DNA from 2 places in the Marinomonas posidonica IVIA-Po-181 genome. Region 1 is predicted to be linked to the other one. Evidence: predicted binding sites of a transcription regulator. Region 1 holds the regulator's gene; the other holds the start of a gene.

Region 1 (5,152 bases):
ACTTCTTAACAAGCGACCTGTGGCCTGCACTAGACGCAACGAGGCATCTGGAATGGTGATTTCCATAAAGGGATTGCCACCACGCTTTTGGATCCATTCCGCTAAGGTGGCGTCAACAGGATCATCAGGCACAGCAAACGGAATTTTGGCAATAAACACAGAGGAAAGATAATCACCGGGCAAATCCACCCCTTCAGCAAAACTGGCCAAGCCAAATAGCAAACTGCCTTTATCCTCATCAATTCGTGATTTGTGTGACTCTAATATGATTCGCTTCGATTGCTCACCCTGTATTAACAAGATATCTTTCAACGACTCTTTCAAAGATTGCGCCACGTCTTCCATTTGGCGACGAGATGAGAACAACACCAAACTGGCTTTATCTCGATCCACCTTCTCGTTTAGGTAATCAACAATTTCAGCCGTATGCAGCTCAACCTGATTTGGCTCAGATTTCATCTCTGGAATCACCAACACGCCATTATTCTGAAAGTCAAAAGGGCTTAACACACGCAGATACTCGCTCTCTCTCGGCACCCCCGAACGCATATTAAACCGATGAAATTGATTCAACGCCGTGAGTGTCGCAGAGGTCACCACGGCACCAAAACACTTATCCCATAATTGCTGCCGTAAAGTATTGGCCGCTAGAATCGGGGAAGCCCCCAACTCAATATCCTGCTCCATGCCCTGACCAGATAAAATCAACCAACGAGCATTTGGTGGATATTGCTGATCATCCGTCGTTGAATACAGCTGCCACAAACCAACACTTTGCTCGATTCGCCCCAATATCGCCCCTAAAATGGGCTGCCAAGTTTCGGCCATTTCAGGCGTCACACCCATACCCTCATTCTGCTTGGCTTTTTTGCATTCGTCCTGAATGCTTTCAACGCTATTAAATAATTTTTGATAGCTGGTCGACAAACTGTATGCCAATTGCTTCAACTCATCAGGCACCACACCAAACTCAAATCGATGCTGATTATTATTCTGATCCAATCCCAAACCATTAATATAAGGTGATAAGCCTTGCTGAGCGTATTGGATGAAATTGACAATAGTCTGAATCTGTTGCGGCATTTTAATCAGCAATTGACCCGTTAAACTCACCTCATCGGTAAGCTCCTGCTTCAAATTCACCAAATTCTTTTCCAATTGTCTAAGCCAGCTAATACTTTGCTGCAACCTGACCTCATGACGGAAATGCCCTATGGCTTTATCAGGCAGGTGATGGCCCTCATCGAACACATAAATGGTTTCTTTCGGCGGCGTCAGAATAGCACCACCACCTAAGGACAAATCCGCCAGCACAAGGTCATGGTTCGCGACGATGACATCAGCCACTTCAATCTCGGCACGGGCTTTAAAAAATGGACAGGCCGAATAATTGGCACAATTACGATTCGTGCATTGTTGATGGTCAGTCGTTAAGCGACGCCAGTCTAGCTCTCGAATAATACCTTCCCAATTATCTTTATCACCATCCCATTTACCTTTACTTAATGCTTCATCCATCTCTTGATAAAGCACAGTATTGACATCATCCGATTGGAGGTGCTGCTCAAACAAACCGGCAAACATATCGTCCATAGCCTGCTCTTGTGTGCCTAGAAAAGCCTCCAGATTGTTGAGACAAAGATAGCGACCGCGACCTTTCGCTAAGGTGTACTTAAAATTTACCTCGGTATTGGACAAGATATCAGGTAAGTCTTTATGGAGAATTTGTTCTTGCAGAGCCACGGTGGCTGTTGAGATAACAAGCTTTAATCCTCTTGCCTTTGCAATAGGAATGACAGCAAGACAATAGGATAAGGTTTTACCTGTTCCCGTCCCTGCCTCGATGACTGCCACATGTTTTTCATCTAGCCGCTCTCCCTCGGTACCTTGTTTAATGTTTCCCAACGTACGCGCGATCGCACCTATCATTTGGCGCTGACCAACCCTTGGTTTATGGGATTTGGCATCCAGCATATCGCGATAGGCTGATTGGATTTTATTTTTTAATTCGTCTGAAAGCATTTATTTTATTGAGAATCGTTAAGAATGCTGTATATAATAACAGTTACTGTATAAACAACCAGATAGTGCCATGATTAAATTAACCAAAAGACAATCTGATGTACTCGATACCATTCGCGAGTTTATTAATGAAACCGGATTCCCACCTACCCGTGCGGAAATCGCGAAACGACTTGGCTTTAAATCCCCAAATGCGGCTGAAGAACACTTAAAAGCCCTCTGCAAAAAAGGCGCAATTGAAATGCTGTCCGGCGCTTCTCGTGGCATTCGATTGGTTGAGTCTTCCGAAAACAACGCTCCAGAAGACGAGTTAGGTTTGCCCGTTATCGGTAAAGTGGCCGCAGGATACCCTATATTGGCTCAAGAGAACATAGATACCCATGTTACTGTTCCAGGTAATATGTTCTCACCGAAAGCAGATTATTTCTTGTCGGTTTCCGGCACCAGCATGAAAAACATTGGCATTATGGAAGGTGATTTATTGGCCGTCCACAAAACCAATACGGTTCGCAATGGGCAAATTGTCGTTGCCCGCATTGGCGATGAAGTCACCGTTAAACGCTTCGAGCAAAAAGGACGCATTGTTCGATTAATTCCTGAAAACGAAGACTACCAGGACATTGTTGTGGACCTTGAGAGCGAAGAGTTTGCAATCGAAGGCCTGTCTGTCGGCGTTATTCGACAAGGACTATAAAAGCCAATACACATCATAAAAAAGGTGGCCTAAAGCCACCTTTTTTTTGTTGATCTTGTTTAAAATCATTAATGAAGAATTTTAGGACGGAAATCATCGTCCATGTAATCCAACCCTTCATCAGCCATAGACTCATCCGAATACACAAAATCAATCCCTGCATGAAACATGCATTTTGCCAATTCAAAATAACGATCCTGCAAATAAGACCGTGTCGTGTCTGAAATTTTCAGGGTTGCTAACGGCTCTGTTTCCTCGCCACTGTCACTGGCTGGGCGTAATACAATATCGCCGTTTTCCAGCTCAACAATTTCAAGGTATGACTCTTTCATATTAATACTCAGATGACTCTTCTCTAAAACGTAACACCAAGTCAGTTAGCTTGGTCAAATACAATTGCATTGAGGCACCATCATCCCCACCAGAACCAATAAGGTCCGTTCGGCCAAAAGATGATTGAACCAAATGACACTCTAATTGTTGCTGATAAGCACTCAGAAGCTGGCAACACCAAGATCTAGACTGACTTATTAAGTCCTTTAACTCTGACAGAACCGGTACAACAGACTGCTTGGCTTCGGCTTCAGAGGCCAATGTAATCACATCCAAACAATCAGACAATGCATAACTCTGTGCAACTTCTTGCAACAAACCATTGAAGGCACTGCGTAATTGAAACAAAGCCGAGCCTTCAAGACTACTGACCAGCCAAGCTTCGTCACTTGACTGAGCAAGTGCCAGTAAACGCTTTGCAGCATCAAGCCTTTGATTCGTTACACTGGCATAACTTACGCTGATCATTTTTTCTTTTTACCTTCTTCGATGACCCATTTACCGCCATCATAAAAAGCTTTCCACCCCGTTGGTTTGCCTTCATTTTCCGTCATAATGTATTGCTCTTTGGTTTTACGACTATAACGAATCAAGGTAGAACGGCCTTCTGAATCAGCAACGGGCGCATCTGCGAAAAAATGATATTTTGGATCAATTTGATCCATATATGGAATCAATTCTTTCACATAAGGCGCACGGGTTTCGCGTTTACGAGGGAATTGGCTAGCGGCCAAGAACAAACCAGTTGCACCATCACGCAACACGTAATGATCCTCCACCTTCTGACAAGCCAAGTCCGGCATAGGCACTGGGTCCATCTTAGGCGGCGCAACTTCACCGCTTTTAAGCAGCTTACGAGTATTCTTACACTCTTCATTGGTACAGCCAAAATACTTACCAAAGCGCCCCGTCTTAAGCTGCATTTCTGAACTGCATTTATCACACTCAATCACCGGCCCATCGTAGCCTTTGATTTTGAAGCTGCCCGCTTCCACTTCGTAACCGGTACAAGATGGGTTATTACCACAAACATGCAGTTTGCGATGCTCGTCCATCAAATAACTGTCCATGGCAGAGCCACAAATCTTACAGCGATGCTTATTGATCAGCGCCTTAGATTCACCTTCTTCATCGTCGACCGCAACCGCTTCATCGCCACGAATAAGATTAATAGTGGCCTTGCAACGCTCTTTAGGCGGTAAAGCATAGCCAGAGCAAGACATGAAGACCCCTGTGCTGGCGGTACGAATCTGCATAGGACGACTGCATGTTGGGCATTCAACATCCGTCGGCGTTGGCTCATTTAGCATCATGCCGTCATCGGGCGACTCCGCTTTTGCCAACACATTGCTAAAGTCACGATAGAAAGCATTCAGAGTTTGAATCCAGTCTTTATCCCCTTCAGCGATTTCATCCAAACGCTCTTCCATTTGCGCCGTAAAACTAAAGTCCATCAAGGATGAGAAACTGCCAACCAATCGATCGGTGACAATGTCTCCCATTTTCTCTGCATAGAAACGACGATTTTCAACTCGAACATAACCACGATCTTGAATGGTCGAGATAATAGACGCGTAGGTTGAAGGTCGACCAATACCACGCTTTTCCAATTCTTTCACCAAGCTGGCTTCGCTGAATCGAGCCACAGGTTTGGTAAAGTGTTGCTCAGGTAGCAACTCTTTGAGATCTAAAAACTCACCCTGAGTCACATCAGGCAAGATATTATCTTCGCCTTTCTTCACAACCGTTTGCATGGCTCTGGTGTAACCATCAAAGCGCAAAATACGCCCTTTCGCTTTAAATTCGTATTCCTCTGCCACCACGGTAATCGTGGTAGAAGTGTATTCAGCAGGCGTCATTTGACAGGCCATAAATTGGCTGCGAATCAAATCGTATAGACGGTGAGCGTCTTTTTCCATCCCTAACAAATCATCCACGCGCACATTCACATCAGAAGGACGAATGGCTTCGTGAGCCTCTTGCGCACCTTCTTTACTTGAGTAACGAATAGGATCGGCGGGTAAGTAAGCTTCACCAAATGAGCTTAAAATGTATTGACGTAAAGACTCAACCGCCTCAGCACTCAAATTGGTCGAGTCGGTA
Region 2 (5,152 bases), 1.6 Mb from region 1:
GCTGCCACTGTCGAATGTAAGAACAAGGTCGGTTACTTCGCTTTGTTTGGTCTCAGACGTAGCATATTTAGACGTGTACATATAGTGCCACTCGTTTGGTTTAAACGTATCTTGGATCATAGGGTTACCGAGAAGGTAAGTGACTTGAGACTCGGACATACCAATTTTAAGCTGTGAAAGCTGATCCTGTGTTACAAGGTTTCCTTGAGTAACGGGAACCTTGTAAGGTGGTGGAAATAAACTGCATGCACCTAAAGAAAGTGCGGCACATAAAATTAAAACTGATTTTTTCATTTGTATTATCCTTACTTTGGTATGCTAATGATAAAGTAATTATCAATAAGATCGAATAGAGAATGACTCATGACTAGTGAAAATCAAGAGCTAAAGAAAGCGGGACTCAAGGTAACCTTGCCAAGAGTGAAAATTTTACAAATTCTTGAGAAAGCAGGTGACCACCATCTAAGTGCGGATGATGTGTATCGCACTTTGCTTGACCAAGGAGAAGACGTTGGCTTGGCTACTGTGTATCGAGTTCTGACTCAGTTTGAAACGGCTGGTTTGGTTCAACGTCATCACTTTGAAGCTGGTACAGCGGTATTTGAATTGGAAAAAGGTGATCATCACGATCACATGATCTGTTTAGAAACGGGCAAAGTGATTGAGTTTGTTGATCCGGTGATTGAAAAACGTCAGCATGAAATCGCCGAAGAACATGGTTATGATATCGAAGAGCACAGCTTGATTATGTATGTGCGTCCTAAGAAAAAGTAACCACAGGGCAATAGCGAAGGGTGCCTCTTAACGGTGGCTTTCTTTGTGAGCAAAGGAAGGGCTTAAACTTTTAGGGTTTAAGCCCTTTTTGCTGTCTGATCAACTGTGTTTTTTACGACTGGTGAGGTTTTTTGCCAGAACGATTATTGCAACTGTACGTTGCTGAGCATTTCTCTTGCATGAGCGAGGGTTTGCTCGGTTAATTCAAGGCCGCCTAGTAAACGAGCGATTTCTTGGGTTCGGTCTTGTTCTTTTAAAACTTTGACCTCAGATGAGGTCGCTTCATTGGTGACTTTTTTACTCACCTGTAAATGTTGATGTCCTTGTGCGGCGACTTGCGCTAAGTGTGTCACGCTGAACACTTGGCCGCGTTGGCCAACAGAACGCAGCATGCGCCCAACGACTTCTGCAATGCCACCACTGATGCCGACATCGACTTCGTCAAATACTAAAGTAGGAATGGTTGAGGTGTGAGCGGTTACCACTTGAATGCCCAAACTAATACGAGATAACTCACCACCGGATGCCACTTTACGAAGTGGTTGGGCAGGTTGCCCTGGGTTGGAAGCGATCATGTATTCAATGTCTTCAAAGCCATTGGCAGTGACTTGATTGAGTGGTTGGCATTGAATATAGAAACGTGCGTGAGGCATGCCTAAGCCGTGAATTTGTTCTTCTACTTTTTTTGCCAATTCGTCTTTGGTGCTAATGCGCTTTTCTGTGAGGTTAGTCGCTAAAGCGGTGAGCTTTTCGTAGGCTAATTCTTCTTTTTCTTTTAGCGCTTCTAAGCTTTCTTCGCCACCTTGCAGTTTAGACAGTTCCCCTTCAACCGACTCACGTAGGGAAATCAAGGTGTCAGGCAAACATTTATGACGACGTGCGGTGTCATAGATATCAGATAAACGGCTTTCGACTGTGGTTAAGCGTTCAGGGTCTTGTTCGAGTGTGTCTTGGTAATGTCGAAGGCTGTCGGTGGCTTCTTGAGCTTGAATGAGGGCGGCATTCATCATGTCTAATGCGCCTTCTAGTTCCTGTGTTGGCGGATTGATTTGGCTGGCACTGTGAATGGCTTGATTGAGCAAAGAGCAGATGCTGCCTTCTTCGTTATCTGCTAATAAATTGCTGGCTTGGTACGCTTTGACCTGAGAATCGGCAATGTTAGAGAGAAAGGTTTGCTCTTGCTCTAGGGATTCAATTTCCCCTTCCTTTAAATCAATCTGTTCTAATTCTTGGGCTTGATACGACAGCAGCTGAATCTTCGCGTCTTGTTCGGCGGATTGGTTTTGTTTGGCGAACAGTTCGTCTTTTAACTGGCGCCACGCTTGGTATTGTTGTTGAACCTGCTTACTCAGTTCAGTGAGTTGGCCATATTCATCCAGTTGTTGGCGTTGGGCATGTTTCTTTAAAAGCGATTGATGTTCGTGCTGACCATGAATGTCAACTAACTGACTACCCACCTCTTTTAAGTCGCTTAAGGTGCAAGGTCGGCCATTGATGTAGGCTTTGGAGCGGCCTTCTTTGCTAATGACGCGGCGCAGTATGCAGTTATGCTCTTGTTCCAGATCCCTTTCTTCCAGCCATTGATAAACATGAGGGTACTCTTTGATGTCAAAGCTGGCAGAGATGTCGGCTTTTTTCTGTCCATGGCGCACAACGCCGGCATCGGTTCGATCACCTAAGCATAATGACAGGGCATCCACCATAATGGATTTGCCTGCGCCAGTTTCACCGGAAATCACTGTCATACCTTGCTTAAATTCCAGTTCAAGTGATTCCACAATGGCAAAGTTGGATATAGCGATGCTGATCAGCATAGTAAGCTCCAAAGAAAGAAAATATTTATATGGTTATTTATACAGTATTTGGTTGTTTTTTGACAAGTGGCTAGTGTGGAATTAATTCCCTTAAATTTAATGCGGTTTTAGTGTTGAAAGGTAAAAAGCCGTCCCCATATACCCAGCACAGAGAAAGAATAGTTTCTGTTATTTGGAGTTAAACAATGAGTGATCAGCAAAAAAATCCTAATCAAGAGGCGGAGCAAGATTTGAACAGTGAAGCACAAAACGAAGCAGTAGAAGAGCTGTTAGAGCCAGAAGCTGAGCTGTTGGAAGCGGAAGCTGAAAATGACGAACTTGCGAAAGCGTTAGAAGACGTTGCTCAATACAAAGAAGCCGCACTAAGAGCGCAAGCCGATGCTCAAAACGTACGTCGTCGTGCCGAGCAAGATGTGGAAAAGGCTCACAAGTTTGGTTTAGAGAAATTCGCCAAAGCTGTCATTAATGTAGCGGATAACCTTGAGCGTGCCTTAACGTCTGCAGCCGACACTGGCGAAGCGGATCCGGTTCGTGAAGGGGTTGAGCTTACTTTAAAAGATTTGCTTGAAACCTTAGCTCGTTTTGAAATTAAAGCCGTTGATCCACATGGCGAACCTTTCAACCCGGAGTTGCATCAAGCCATGACTATGGTGCCAAACCCTGAACTAGAACCTAACACTGTTATGGATGTGGTTCAGAAGGGTTACACCTTGCACGGTCGTCTTTTAAGACCTGCGATGGTAGTGGTTTCAAGTGCTGCATAAAAAGACCGTCATTTTTTTGACACTGGACGCTTGAAAAGTTTTTAAGTGTACCCAAATACAGAAGTAACCTTGTTATAAACGAATTTATTGGAGAGACAAACGATGGGTAAAATCATTGGTATCGACTTAGGGACCACAAACTCTTGTGTTGCTGTTCTTGATGGTGAAAAAGCTCGTGTAATTGAAAATGCGGAAGGCGATCGTACAACTCCTTCGATCGTTGCCTTCGCTGAAGACGGTGAAGTATTGGTCGGCCAATCTGCTAAACGTCAAGCTGTGACTAACCCAACAAACACCTTGTTTGCGGTTAAGCGTTTGATCGGTCGTCGTTTTCAAGATGATGTGGTACAGAAAGACATCTCTATGGTGCCGTACAAAATTATTTCTGCAGAAAATGGTGATGCTTGGGTCGAAATCAAAGGCGATAAGAAAGCGCCACCTCAAGTATCTGCAGAAGTTCTGAAAAAAATGAAGAAGACGGCAGAAGATTACCTTGGCGAAAGCGTATCAGAAGCGGTTATTACCGTCCCAGCTTACTTTAACGACTCTCAGCGTCAAGCAACAAAAGATGCTGGTAAAATCGCTGGTCTAGACGTTAAACGTATTATCAATGAGCCAACAGCGGCGGCTTTGGCATACGGTTTGGATAAAAACTCTGGTGATTCTACTATCGCGGTTTATGACCTTGGTGGTGGTACGTTCGATATCTCTATCATCGAAATTGCTGATGTCGATGGCGAGAAACAGTTCGAAGTATTGTCGACTAATGGTGATACTTTCCTTGGTGGTGAAGATTTCGACATGCGTGTTATCGAATTCTTGGCTGCTGAGTTTAAGAAAGACACTGGCATTGATCTTCACAATGATCCACTTGCGCTACAGCGTTTGAAAGAAGCAGGTGAAAAAGCCAAAGTTGAGTTGTCTTCTTCTTCACAAACAGAAGTGAACTTGCCTTACATCACAGCTGATGCAAGTGGTCCTAAACACTTAAACGTGAAATTGACGCGTTCTAAACTTGAGTCATTGGTAGAAGAATTGGTGATCAAGTCTCTTGAGCCTTGCCGCCAAGCGCTGAAAGATTCTGAGCTTTCTGCTTCTGATATCGACGAAGTTATCTTGGTTGGTGGTCAGACTCGTATGCCATTGGTGCAAACGAAAGTAACAGAATTCTTTGGTAAAGAGCCACGTAAAGACGTTAACCCAGATGAAGCTGTCGCAATTGGTGCGTCTATTCAAGGTGCGGTATTAGCGGGTGACGTGAAAGACGTTCTGCTTCTAGACGTCACGCCTTTGTCTTTAGGTATCGAGACAATGGGTGGTGTGATGACGGCCTTGATTGAGAAAAACACAACGATTCCAACTAAGAAATCACAAACTTTCTCGACTGCTGAAGACAACCAGAACGCGGTAACGATCCATGCTTTGCAAGGTGAGCGTAAACAAGCGGCGCAGAACAAGTCACTAGGTCGTTTCGATTTGGCTGATATTCCGCCAGCACCACGTGGTGTGCCACAAATTGAAGTTAGCTTCGACATTGATGCTAACGGTATCTTGAGCGTTTCCGCGAAAGACAAAGCGACTGGTAAAGAACAGTCTATCGTGATCAAAGCTTCTTCAGGCTTGAGCGATGAAGAAGTTGAAAAAATGGTTCAGGACGCGGAAGCGAACGCGGAAGAAGATCGTAAGTTTGAAGAGCTTGTGCAAGTTCGCAATACAGCGGATGGCATGATCCACGCGACTCGTAAGACACTTGCGGATGCGGGTGATAAAGCGACTGAAGAAGAGAAAACAGCGATTGAA

The links. The regulator LexA, encoded in region 1, represses DNA repair genes until DNA is damaged. The targets are predictions, from matches to a motif close to TACTGTNTANNTANACAGTA.
Region 2: a site for LexA is predicted at 2,616-2,635, ahead of recN (DNA repair protein RecN). Genes of this name have one in related genera too.

Annotation. Positions count from the first base shown of each region.
Region 1 covers NC_015559.1:2,032,390-2,037,541, forward strand. Annotated here, with positions in the region: gene dinG (ATP-dependent DNA helicase DinG) at 1-2,022, opposite strand, end outside; gene lexA (transcriptional repressor LexA) at 2,093-2,716, shown strand; gene MAR181_RS09550 (hypothetical protein) at 2,785-3,048, opposite strand; gene MAR181_RS09555 (DUF6586 family protein) at 3,050-3,517, opposite strand; gene topA (type I DNA topoisomerase) at 3,514-5,152, opposite strand, start outside.
Region 2 covers NC_015559.1:399,840-404,991, forward strand. Annotated here, with positions in the region: gene MAR181_RS01775 (outer membrane protein assembly factor BamE) at 1-294, opposite strand, end outside; gene fur (ferric iron uptake transcriptional regulator) at 364-774, shown strand; gene recN (DNA repair protein RecN) at 918-2,588, opposite strand; gene grpE (nucleotide exchange factor GrpE) at 2,774-3,352, shown strand; gene dnaK (molecular chaperone DnaK) at 3,455-5,152, shown strand, end outside.